Regions from separate parts of the Sporomusa termitida genome, predicted to be linked through region 1. Evidence: riboswitches for the same ligand, from Rfam matches in the RefSeq annotation. Region 1 holds a riboswitch; the other holds the start of a gene.
The links. A riboswitch is a leader RNA that binds a small molecule or an ion and turns the genes downstream of it on or off. The one in region 1 is predicted to bind ZMP and ZTP.
Positions count from the first base shown of each region.

Region 2: it holds a riboswitch for ZMP and ZTP, as region 1 does, so the genes downstream of both, SPTER_RS12515 (redox-sensing transcriptional repressor Rex) here and SPTER_RS03250 (L-lactate MFS transporter) in region 1, are expected to answer to the same signal.

Region 1 covers NZ_CP036259.1:730,900-737,463, reverse strand. Annotated here, with positions in the region: gene SPTER_RS03270 (rhodanese-like domain-containing protein) at 303-770, shown strand; gene SPTER_RS03265 (hypothetical protein) at 897-1,253, shown strand; gene SPTER_RS03260 (sensor histidine kinase) at 1,305-2,165, shown strand; gene SPTER_RS03255 (response regulator) at 2,155-2,793, shown strand; ZMP/ZTP riboswitch at 2,934-3,021, shown strand; gene SPTER_RS03250 (L-lactate MFS transporter) at 3,362-4,696, shown strand; gene SPTER_RS03245 (formate--tetrahydrofolate ligase) at 4,756-6,516, shown strand.
Region 2 covers NZ_CP036259.1:2,638,270-2,644,833, reverse strand. Annotated here, with positions in the region: gene SPTER_RS12525 (hypothetical protein) at 1-195, shown strand, start outside; gene SPTER_RS24740 (hypothetical protein) at 475-633, shown strand; gene SPTER_RS12520 (hypothetical protein) at 800-1,081, shown strand; gene SPTER_RS12515 (redox-sensing transcriptional repressor Rex) at 1,076-1,765, opposite strand; ZMP/ZTP riboswitch at 1,934-2,018, opposite strand; gene SPTER_RS12510 (ferritin-like domain-containing protein) at 2,272-2,727, opposite strand; gene SPTER_RS12505 (MGMT family protein) at 2,973-3,278, opposite strand; gene SPTER_RS12500 (secondary thiamine-phosphate synthase enzyme YjbQ) at 3,403-3,792, shown strand; gene SPTER_RS25785 (hypothetical protein) at 3,794-3,925, shown strand; gene SPTER_RS12495 (AAA family ATPase) at 3,964-4,548, shown strand; gene SPTER_RS12490 (sigma-54 interaction domain-containing protein) at 4,711-6,117, opposite strand; gene SPTER_RS12485 (GntR family transcriptional regulator) at 6,453-6,564, shown strand, end outside.

The DNA.
Region 1 (6,564 bases):
AAGCCTGTTGCTTATATACTCTTTTATCCGCCCGCGCCTTCTATCAAAAGCGGCCGGCAGCTGGCTGCATAGTACTCCGGACAGTATCAATAGTACTTTTGAACCGTAGACTATTACAAAAAAATGGTTTATTATATATAACATAGTTGATTAGCAAGAAGCTAAAGGCTACAAAGGTCGCAGGACCTTTGTAGCCTTTGCTGCTTTCCCGGTATAGGCAGTAACGACGGTGAAAGTCCGCTTCGGAAACTGTTGCCGTTAGCACACCTGCAGTAAAATTCCACAAACAAGGAGGCTTTTGTATGAAAAATCGTGTTCTATTGGTATTAACCCTGATTTTATCTTTCACGTTAACTCCGGCCTACGCGCAGGCAGGGAACGCGGCCGGCCATACACCCGGCGGCGCCAGCAGCAATGTGTCGATCCACCAGAAAATTGACAAATTATTAAAATCGGTGCCGGAAAATCATTCCTTTGTTGTCAGTCCGGAAAGTAAAACGGCTAATGATCTCCTGCTGGATGTGCGCGCTGCAGAAAGCTTCCGGACATCGCCGGTCAAAGAGGCCCTGAATGTGCCGCTCCCTGTTTTGCACGACTATTTGCGGGAATTGCCCCGCGACAAGCGCGTATTGGTCATTGGCGACTCTGCTGTGGACGGGGCCTATGCCGTCTTTGTTTTACGCTTGCATGGCATAGACGGCTGGCTGGCAAAAAGCAGCCAGGCAGCACGCGGCTGCCTGTTGGCAGAGGCTCATGAAAACCAGCATTGACAGGCGTTAATACCGCTAAAGGATGGCCCTGTGGCCATCCCTTTATGCATTGTTTCCGGCATGCCATAACCCGGGGAATTAATTCTGACAGCTATGCTTAAAACCACAAGAGGGAGGATTCGCAAATTGAAAATATATAGCCTTACCGTACTGCTTATCGCTTTACTCCTGACAATCTTTTCCGCTGCCGCTTTGGCCGCCGGTCAGGAATTCATCATTATTAATGCCAGTGATTCCGACCTGTATGATTTGTCGATTATGCCCGCCAACAGTACCGCCCGGGGGCCAGACACCTTAAAAGGGCAAGAATTACTAAGCGGCCGCAGTATACGTGCTCACTTTCCCAATTATGATCCCCGCGTTTTGCAGTGGGATATTGTGGGCCTTACCTGTTGTGGCGAACAACTGAAGTGGCAGCAGCTCGATTTAAAGGCAACGCATAGTATCACCTTACGCGCCGGCGGCCTGGCCGAACTGAAATAATGCTACGTTATAGCCAGTCCTCGTATCACGCTTATCTACCGGGAGGATCATATGCAGATTACTAAAATGAAATGGATCGCGGCCATTGTACCGGCAATCTGCATTGGCCTGTTTGAATTTGCCAGGCACAAATTCCTGCATGTTATTTCCATGGATTGGGGCAATGTTTTGGTCGCGGTATTGACAGGCATCATCTTTATTTTGTTTTCTCACGGCATTTTTGCCTTAATGGAAAACCTGTACGGCAAACTGCAGCAGGAAAAGCAAGAAACTGCCGTATTGCAGGAACGGTACCGGATCGCCCGCAATTTGCACGATAGTATCGCCCAGTCACTATTTTTTATGAATGTAAAAATAATGGAGATTGAAGCTGCCTGGAAAAACCAGCAGGAGCCCCTGTCAGCAATCAACGAATTGCGGGAAGCCATTCGTTTTGCGGATACTGAACTGCGGCAGCATATTTTTGCGCTGCAAACAGTTGCCTTGGATGATAATATCAATCTTATCACCGCCATTCAAAATCATTTGCGCCAGTATGAGGCCCAGACCGGCGCCAAAATAGATTTCATTATCACTTGTGACAACGAAATTCCCTTTAGCGCGTATGAGCGCAAACAGTTATTTCATATTTTCCAGGAATTATTATTCAACATTCGCAAACATGCCGCGGCAACGCAGGTGATTGTCAGTTTAAGCGAAAACAACGAAGCTTTTACTATGACCATCGCCGACAACGGCAAGGGCTTTGTAGCTGCCGACAACCTCCGGCAAAAGCAATCTTTCGGTTATAAAATGTTGGAGCAGGATATCCGCTCAATTGGCGCCAGTCTCACCCTCACCAGTATTCCCGGTACCGGAACCACCGTAACGGTTACAAAAACTAAAAAAAGGAGCTATCGTCATGACCATTAAGGTGTTAATCGTTGACGACCATCTGTTGTCCCGTAAAGGAATTGCCAGCATTCTTTCCGCCAATTCCCTGTTTACAATTATCGGTGAGGCAACCAATGGGACAGAAGCACTGGCCAAAGCAAAACAGTTGCTGCCTGATCTTATTCTTATGGACATTCGCATGCCGGGTGGTGGCGGACTGGAAGCTACCGGTATGATTAAAACCGCCATGCCGCATATAAAAATTATTATTCTCAGTGTATCCGACGATGTCCAGGACTTTTTCGAAGCTATTAAAAGGGGAGCCCAGGGTTATCTGCTCAAAAATATGGAGCCTGAGTACTGGCTAGACTATATTATCAGTATCGCCCAGGGGGAAGCACCGATCTCCCGGGTGCTGGCGACCAAAATCCTGCAGGAATTCGCCGGACAAAAACAGACGGTCCTTGACCACAGGCTTACCGAACGGGAACGCGAAGTCCTGCAGCTGATCAGCCAGGGCCTTGGCAATAAAGAAATCAGTGAAAAATTATATCTCAGTGAAAGCACGGTAAAAAACCACCTGCGTAATATCCTGGATAAATTACATTTGCAAAACCGGATGCAATTGATTGCCTTTGCTTATAAAAATGGCCTGATTGTTAGTTAAGCAGCGACAACCAGCCCAAAGAATCACTCTGCCTGCAAAAAAAATATATTATTCAGCCATATTAAAAATATTCAGGCTTATTTGAAAATTATCATTGACAAACCGGATCTATCATGTTATTATATTCACATAATCGAATAAATAAATTGCATGACTGACGGTATTAGTGGAGTTCACCACATGAAGTGCAATTTTTTCGCAGTAACGTCGACCGTCTGGACAGCATTTTATATTATGTCCAGATGGTTTTTTTGTTGTTTAAAAAATTCCTTGTTTTGAAAGGGGGGGACGGTCAAAAAACTTTGTAGTTTCAGCTGCTTGAAATAAACAAAAAGGAGTTGGTTCTGGCGAAGGAAGTATTGTTTATAAAGGTACCTCAAAAGTAAGAGTGCTTCACCGGTATCGGTCGTACCAGTGAAGCATAGACAGTCACAATAAACCGTTTAGCACAGGGTTTATTTGCTATGCCTAAATTTATTATACGCCTAGTTTTTTTGTTTTTCAATATCGAAATCTGTACAATCACCTGATTAAAAGAAGTGCAACGATAGAAAGGGAGGTAAGAGCCATGAGAAAAGAATTACAGAGCGTCCCCAACCGGTGGCTGATAGCCAGCATGGGAACCTTGTTGCAGCTTGCGCTAGGGACGGTCTATGCCTGGAGTTTCTTCCAGCAACCGATTATGGCCGCAAACAACTGGACTAATTCCCAGGCCGCCTGGGCCTTCAGTCTGGCTATTTTCTTTCTGGGATTGGCGGCTGCCTGGGGGGGCATTAATCTCCCCAAGTACGGCCCGCGAAAGCTTGCGATGACCGGTGGCTTTCTGTTTAGCCTCGGCTATTTTGTTGCTGCCTATGCACTTTATACGAAAAGCCTCATGCTGCTTTATGTCGGCTATGGTTTTATTGGCGGCATAGGCCTGGGCCTTGGCTATGTAACCCCGGTGGCAACTGCCGCCAAGTGGTTTCCTGACAAGAAGGGCCTTATTACCGGCATGGTTGTGATGGGTTTTGGCTTCGGGGCCCTGATTATGGCCAAGCTGCTGGCTCCCCTGTTCATGTCCATAACCGGCGATAATCTGGTGCTGGTATTCTCTTATATCGGCGCAGTTATGCTCATTATCACCCTGCCGGCCGGCTATTATCTTGTTAACCCGCCGCCGGGCTTTGTCCCGGCAGGTTATTCGCCGCCGATAGTCTCTGCCGGCGCGCAGGCGGCTGAGGATACGATTACCGCCAAACAATGCATTTTTTCCGGCAAATTTCTGATGATGTGGACCGTATTCTTCTTCAATATTATTGCCGGCATCATGTTTATTGGGTTTCAATCCCCCCTGCTGCAGGATCTATTGAAAAAGACGATGGACCCGGCTACGCTGTCTGACCCGCAAGTGGTTGCCGGACTGGCTGCTGCCGGCGCCACGTTGATTGCCATCAGCTCAATTTTCAATGGTCTGGGGCGCTTCTTCTGGGGGGGCCTGTCAGATAAGATCGGGCGGGTACAGACCTTCCGTTACATTCTTGGTACTCAGTTAGTGGTTTTTCTTGCCCTGTTATTTGTTGATAATCCAATGGTCTTTGGCGTACTTGTCTGTTATATCCTGCTTTGCTATGGCGGCGGCTTTGGCTCCATGCCGTCCTTTGTGCTTGATGTCTTCGGGCAGAGGCTGATGCCTGTTGTTTATGGTGCCATTCTCACTGCCTGGGGCTGCGGCGGGATCGTAGGACCGCAGATTGTGGCTTTCCTTAAAGATAATTTTGCAAGTCAGGCGGCCCAGTATACCTTTGTGTCCGCTGCCGTACTCCTGCTGCTGGGTCTGCTTATTACGCTCGTATTGAACAATAAGAAATTTACTCTTAAAAAAGATGCTCAGCCATCCATTTCAGAAGCTGCAGGCAATTGATGATATAAGCTGCAGACAGTAAACCAATGTGTAGTTAAAAAAGAGGGGGATGTATTTTTATGGCTTGGGATCCTACAGTATTGAAGGACTGGCAAATAGCCGAAGCGGCAGAGGGGAATATCCCAACTACCGCCCAGTACCAAGAGATGATGGGGCTGCAAAAAGATGAAATAATTCCTTATGGTAAAACGCCGAAGATTGATTTCCTGAAGGTGATCGACCGTCTGAAAGATAAACCGGACGGCAAATATATTGAAGTAACCGCGATCACGCCCACCCCCTTAGGGGAAGGCAAGTCAACCACTTCCATCGGCATTATGGAAGGCCTGGGCAAACGCGGTGTGAATGTGGGCGGCGCCCTGCGTCAGCCTTCCGGCGGGCCGACTATGAACGTTAAGGGGACTGCGGCCGGCGGCGGTAATGCCCTGTTAATTCCGATGACCGAGTTCTCCCTGGGCCTGACCGGGGACATCAACGACATAATGAATGCGCATAATCTGGCGATGGTCGCCTTAAATGCCCGCATGCAGCATGAGGCCAATTATACCGATGCCGAGCTGGACAAACGCGGTCTGAAGCGGCTGGATATTGATCCGAAAAATATTGAAATGGGCTGGGTGCTGGACTTTGCCGCCCAGGGCCTGCGTAATATCCTCATTGGCCTGGGCGGCAAAAAAGACGGCTTTATGATGCACTCCAAGTTTGGTATCGCCGTTGGCTCGGAATTGATGGCGATTCTGGCTGTGGCCAGAGATCTGGCCGATATGCGGGAACGGTTCAAACACATCGTGGTTGGCTATAACCGCCAGGGTAACCCGGTTACGACCGGCGACCTGGAAGTGGACGGGGCCATGACCGCCTGGATGCGCAATACCATCAACCCGACCCTGTGCGCCACCGTGGAAGGGCAGCCCTGTTTTGTTCATGCCGGCCCGTTTGCCAACATTGCAATCGGTCAGTCCTCGATCATAGCGGACCGCATCGGCCTGAAGTGCTTTGATTATCATGTTACCGAGTCCGGTTTTGCCGCCGATATCGGTTTTGAAAAATTCTGGAATGTAAAATGCCGCCTGAGCGGTCTGAAGCCAAACGTCTCGATCCTGGTAGCCACTGTACGCGCTTTGAAGATGCATGGCGGCGGCCCCACCGTAGTACCAGGGCGGCCGTTGCCTGATGAATACACCCGGGAAAACCTGGGCCTGCTGGAAAAAGGCTGCGAGAACATGGTGCATTTGATCAACATGATCAAGAAGTCCGGCGTCAAACCGGTTGTATGCATTAACGCCTTCTACACCGATACGCCGGCCGAACATGCCCTGGTCAAGAGAATTGCCGAGCAGGCCGGCGCCCGCGCCGCGGTCTCGGAGCATTGGTTAAAGGGCGGCGACGGTGCCCTGGATCTGGCCGATGCGGTCATGGATGCCTGCAAAGAAGAAGTCGACTTCCAATACCTCTACCCGTTGGAAATGCCGCTGCGGCAGCGGGTTGAGCGGATCGCCACCGAAGTCTACGGCGCTGACGGCGTGGACTGGGCGCCGCTGGCCGAAGAGAAAGCCAAGAAGTTTGAGTCTGATCCTAAATATGCCGACTACTGCACAATGATGGTTAAATCGCACCTGTCCCTGTCGCATGAACCAACCTGGAAAGGCGTGCCCAAAGGCTGGCGGCTGCCGATCAGAGATGTATTGGTTTATGGCGGCGCCAAGTTCCTCTGCCCGATGGCCGGCGCTATCAGCCTGATGCCGGGCACCAGCTCCGATCCTGCCTATCGCCGCATTGATGTTGATGTTAAAACCGGCAAGGTCAGCGGTTTATTCTAATAAGTGCAAGAATAAGCAAATTCACAGCCTTGAATTTTATAAACTGAT
Region 2 (6,564 bases), 1.9 Mb from region 1:
GAACAAATTAAACAGTTAACTCAGAAACTTTTGGCTTGCGGCTATCATTCCTCCCAGATCAGGCACATCATCAGCGAGGCTGTGGAGAGTGGTACAGCGGACACTGGCAGTTCACAGGAGCAATTGATTATCGAGGCCCTTGAAAGCTATGTGGAATTTGGCAGCAAGTGCAAAAGGACGGGAAACCGTAAATAATCGGACCCCATAACGCGCATCGCCGGTAAAGCAATTCGCTTTAGATAGGGCGCGAGAGCGTGTGAGTCAAAGTCCGGGTTGGCGACAGACTCTGAGGCTGACGTGTACGAGCACGTCAGTTTTTTCTTTGGGCTTTACTACGTTTCCGGCCTGGATAAGACCGGGAACAAAAAAACGCCTGCCGGGCGGGTGCGCTTCGATGCTAAGATGAAGGTACGTCTTCATGTACAGGAATTTGTTAATTTATTGTAGAATTACATCTTCAGGGGAGGTAGGTAGATGAAATGTCTGATCTGTAATAAAGCTATGCCGTTTGACTGTACCTGCGCCGATATGGGGAAAAGAATCCAACTTGTCAGGGATGCCAAACAAATGGCTGTTTCTGAGGAATTTTTTAAAGAGTTCGCCCAAAGCAAGCTTATGGTAAATATTGAATAAATGGTCGCAGACCGTCCGGACAGGACAGTCTGCGACCATTTATCAACAATCAGTGCCGAAGAAAAAATCAGAGGCAGTCATTGACTTCAATCAGGTATTTTGGTACAATTTGCGGGGAATTTCTTGCAATGAATCGGGTGCTGGTGAGCAGTAGGAGGATTTAACCATGAGCAGAGAAAAAATGCTGAATAGAGAAATACTTGTTCCTGCTATTAAAAAGTTTTGTTCGGTGCATTACAAAGACGTTACGGTTTCGGATTTGCTTCACAAAGGGGGGCACCGGCACCGCGTGGAAATAGAAGCTGATGGTATGGCCTTTTATGTTGATTTTCATTTCAAAGCCAATGGCAGTACTTCGATTGATATATCCAGTGGACACCATATAGATAAAAAAAAGCAAATTAAAGAAGCTATTTTAGGTGAGCCTGCATATTTAAAGTTATTATGAAAAAGATTCTATGTAGGGTTTTCCTGCCAAAAAATCGTTTTTTATAATACCATTCAAGCTATAGGTAATCTGGCTTAGCCAGGAAGCAATATTCACTTCCACCAGCAGGATATGCTTCGGAACTAAAACGGGGATAGACGAAAGATTGGCAATACCGGTAACCCCCGCTTCTACCAGCTTGTTGGCAACCTGCTGGCTTTTGCTTTGCTCCACCGCCATAATACCCATAATAATATTTCGCTGCTGAACAATAGCGTTAATATTAGCAAATGATTCGGTTGCCAATTCCGAACCGCCGCCGACAGGTACTCCCGGATTGTCTTTTTCCAGATCACAAACTGCGGCAATATGAATTCCCGGCGGGAAGATACTGCTGGCTGTGAGCAGGGTTAAGGCCGGCATGCACGACCCGATGATTACTGCATTCCACGCAGCTCTGTAACCCAGGATCTGTTCAATCCGCCATATCATGTAGTGAACCCGGTAACCGACTCCTTTTGTGCCGAACTCTCCAAAGTTACCAAGATCTTTGCGGACAAGCGAAGAGGGAACACTCATGCGTCGTCCCAGGTCTTCGGAGGTACAGATGATTTTATCTTCACTACGCAGTTGCAGCAAAATTGCATAATATTTTGCTATCCTATTAATGGTGCTTTTCGGTATTTCATTTTTGGCAAATCGCATTTTACACAGCCTCCTTGATCTAATTACAACAGCTAAGAATAAGCCCGCTTATCAGAAAAATATACTTCACAATATTTGGACGATTTTAAGTGGTATGTTGGCTATAAAGCCAGCCAAGCAACCAATGCATAATAAAACGTTACTAAACAAAAAAAACGTCTGAACAACAATTATTGTCCAGACGGTCGACTGTGATCTGAAAACTACGCTTCATGTGGTAAACTCCACTAATCCGTCAGTCGCGTAATTTTATATTATACTATATCAACTATAACATATTAACTGAATTTGGTCAAATCTATGTTTTGCCTAAAACGGCTTAGCAGCAATGCGCGAATATGGACGCCTGACCATCAAAACTTATGAGCAGGGGCTGTCCGGTTCTGGCCGTTACTGATGCAGGCTGCGGGATCCCGCAGATATGCTGGCCAAGCTAGGCACGCCGTTTTTGACAACCACAGCGCATGGCACCGGTCTTGGGCTACCGGATTTGCTATAGTATTACCTTACCATACCTCAGCATAAGCAATATTCACATAGTATTCTTCCAATTTAGTTTTGTGGTTTTTCTCCATTGCGGACAATTCCTGAAATATTTTTTTCTGACCCGGGTCGGCACTGGCATTGGCAAAATCGGCATACATGTTCATTGCCTCTTCTTCATTTTTCATTGCCAAAGCAATCGCATCCGCCGGTTTCATAGACAGGGAAAGTTTTGGTTTGTCTACCGTTTCGGAGATCTTGTAGTCAGCAGACTCGTGAAAATGCAGGCTGGTACAGTTTCCGGCCAGAAAACCGGCCAGAAGTTTTTGATGGCCCTGCTCTTCGGCTGCCAATTGGCTGAACATTTTTTGAATGACAGTGTCGGCTGCTCTTTCCGAGACGCCTTTGTAAAACTCGTAAGCATCCGCTTCATTGGCGATAGCCAGTTTTAATATTGCCGCATATTCTTCCTGTGTCATGCTAAAAAACCACCCTTCTGAATTTAGATAGTATAGTTAAATATTACCAAAGCTACTGTTATTCTATCATGTTGCCTGTTTTTTTAGCAACTGGGTTTAACAGTAGTTCAATTTATTTTTGTAAATGTAAAACCTTGGCGTTGGCTGCCGCCGCCGCCGTTAGCTACTCAGACCTAAGGCGCATTGACTTAACCGGAGCTGTTCGTGTAAAATATTTACAGAAAACGACTGCCGGCCGGACCGTTTCAGGACTGCCAGCAGCATTTAGTCATATCCACCCGGCCATCGGCGGTAAATTCGACACCTTCGCCCTCCAGCAGCAGCCGTTGCACATCCTGGCCGCCAAATATAAAGCCGGCAGCAAGCCGGCCATCTTTAAAAACCACCCGGTGGCAGGGGACCTTGCCCTGGTACGGATTGCGGTGCAGTGCATAACCAACCGCCCGGGAAGCCCGCCAGCTCCCGGCCATAAAAGCAATTTGGCCATAAGAGGCTACTTTTCCTTCCGGAATTAAACGAACAAGTTCATAAACCTTAGCATTAAAACTCATAAAATCACCCTGTATATTTATTATCTCTTCTATTATATACCACCATAATACCCCGGCCAATGTAAAATTGATCTATAACCGTAGTTAGAATCTGATAACAATACTCTGTCAAGAGGAGGCAACTATGGAACAATTTAGCCTGGACACCCCCCAAGAAGGGTTTATCGATATTACCGGCAAGGTGAGGTCCCTTGTCCGGCAAAGCCGGATTACAGCAGGCCTTTGCCAGATATTTGTTCCTCATACTACAGCCGGCGTAACTGTTAATGAGAATGCCGATCCGGATGTGGCCGCCGACATGCTGGCAGCCTTGGCGCAAATGGTTCCTAAGCTGGCCTATCGCCACCGCGAAGGCAATTCCCCTGCTCATGTTAAAAGCTCACTGGTGGGTTGTTCGATCACGGTGCCGGTTCTGGATAATAATTTGCGCCTGGGGACCTGGCAGGGAATTTATTTCTGCGAATTTGACGGGCCGCGCCGGCGTTGTGTTTGGGTGCAGCTGATAGGGGGATAGCATGCTGCATACAAGCCAGCAATACATTCGCAGTGTCCAGCTGCTGCGGCATAAGGTCGCACGCTTTGATGTATATCCGTTTTGTTTGCCCGCTGTTGCTGATCTGCAGGAACTGGGCTTTCACCCCAGATAACCTTTATTGTCGGCGACAATGGCACCGGCAAATCAACCTTGCTTGAGGCTATCGCGGTTGCCTGGGGTTTTAACGCCGAAGGCGGAACCGTTAATTTTAATTTTACTACCCAGGCTTCTCACTCTGAGCTCCATGAATACATCCGGCTGGTTAAAGGCACGAAACGCCCCCGGGACGGCTTTTTTCTCCGGGCCGAGAGCTTTTATAATTTAGCGACAACGATTGAACAACTGGATTCGGCCGGCGGACCGGGAGGGCGGATCATTGCTGCCTATGGTGGCAAATCGCTGCATCAGATGTCACATGGCGAATCCTTTTTTGCGGTGTTTCAAAACAGATTGGGCGGCAACGGGCTGTACATTCTGGATGAACCGGAAGCGGCCTTGTCCCCGGTGCGGCAAATGGCGCTGCTTACGCGTATGCACGAACTGGTTCGGCAGAATTCGCAGCTTATTATTGCCACCCATTCGCCGATTATTATGGCCTATCCCTACAGCCAGATTATACAGCTTACGCAGTCCGGCATCTGCCGGCTGGAGTATGAGCAAACAGAGCATTATTCCATTATGAAAGAGTTTACGAATAACCGTAGTAAAATGCTAAAGATCTTATTGGACGAGTAAGTAGATAAAAGAACTGCTCAGTTTATTCTCGGCAGTATTTTATTAAGGGAAAAACAGCGTTTCCCGGCCCAAGAAAACCCTGCGGAGCAAATGCCTCGCAGGGTTTTCTTACGGCAGAGCATGACAGTATATAGCAGCACGACGGTTTGTGAGACTGTATGATTAGCCATCTTTCAGCTTGGTGCAGCCTGTAAATGTTTTCAGTTTCCGGTAGAGCACCGTGCGGCAAATACCGAGGCGGTTGGCGGCTTCGCCTGTACGGAAGTTGCAGGCTTTTAAAATGCTGTAAATATATTGTTCCTCAAACTGATGCATGGCTTGTTTTAGTGAGCCCTGGCCTTCAGCGGCTATGGCAAACTGGGACTGCTTCAGCTGCCGGCCGGCAGCTGACAAGGTTAGCGGAATCTGAGCCGGCTTATCCTGCAGGCCCAAAACGATGTATTTTTCTACAGCATTACGCAGCTCTCTTACATTTCCCGGCCAGTCATAGCTCTGGAAGGCGGCCAGCACACCGTTGTCCAGGGCGATGTTAAAATTATATTTTGCATTAAACTTTTTTAAAAAGTGCAAAGCCAGCACCGGGATGTCTTCCGGTCTTTCCCGTAACGGCGGCAGCACTAAATCTACGACATGCAGGCGGTAATAAAGGTCTTTGCGGAATGATCCATCCTCGGTCATCTTTTTTAAATTCTTGTTTGTGGCGGCAATCAGCCGGAAATCGCTGGTGAGATTAACACAACTGCCTAACCGGCGGATTTCGCCTGTCTCCAGTACCCGCAACAATTTGGACTGCAACGGCAGGGGTAATTCAGCAATTTCGTCCAGGAATAAAGTTCCCCCGTCGGCAGCCTCTACTACGCCGATATTGCCCTGGGTATTGGCACCGGTAAAGGCGCCTTTATTATAGCCAAACAGCTCGGCTTCGGCCAGTGATTCCGATAAGGCCGCACAGTTTACGGCCATAAAAGCGCCGCCGGCGCGATTGCTGTGGCGGTGGATATAGCGGGCCAGCACCTCTTTGCCGGTGCCTGATTCGCCGTAAAGAATGGCCGGACTGTCTAATCTGGCCACATTTCCAGCCTGATTCAAAATGTTTTTCATAGTACTGCTTTCAGCAACAATATCCTCTGCCGTGGAGCCGGCAATATGTATATTATGCTTCAGAGCCGGGCTGTTTCTTAAGTTTAAGCCGGCACGGGGGTTCTTCCTGTCAGCTGAGGTTGCAACACAGGTTGTTACCAGATATAGCAATTCGCCGTTAGGACTAAAAACAGGCTGGCTGATAGCATGGGTTTCGATTTTAAATTTTGTTTTAACCAGGCCTTGTTCAACGCATTTATTTTTGGCGGCACGTAAGGTGTAAGAAGTATTAAGTGTACCGTTATGTATAAGTTCGCTAAGATTTAGATTCAGAAGCTGCTCCATCGGTACGCCAACCGTTAAGGCGGCCTCGGTATTGGCGATAAGTAGATTCCCATTCTGATCGGTAACAAAGATGATTTTGGGTTTGGGAAATGCAGATGTTCTTTCATACCCCGGCTGGATTGAGGTAATTGAATTTTGCGGCATAGGCAACCTCCCCTCCAAAGCAATTGATAATGCGGTTTTTCTAATAGTACGACGTTGTATAGACAAATACCTCCTATAATTCAAATTATTTTGAAATTTTAAGCTGGTGTTTTTGTATTTTACGTCTCACCGTATAGATAAAGGAGATTTTTACGACAATAAACCAGGAATGTTGATTCAGTGAGCTGCAATCCTGGCCGGGCTGCTCGATTCTCGGAAAATACGGGCGATAAAAAATAGTTATTATTTAGTTGCTGTTTATGCCGGTAGTAGCAGGAGTAATCAATCTTTTGACGAAATAGCATATATACTGATACGGACAAGCAGACAACCGCATGAGAGAAGTTGATGAGATGATGTTGCAAAAAAACAGTGCAATTCCGCTATATATGCAACTGGCGAAAATAGTGCGTGACGATATTGTAAGCGGGGTATATAAAGAGGGCG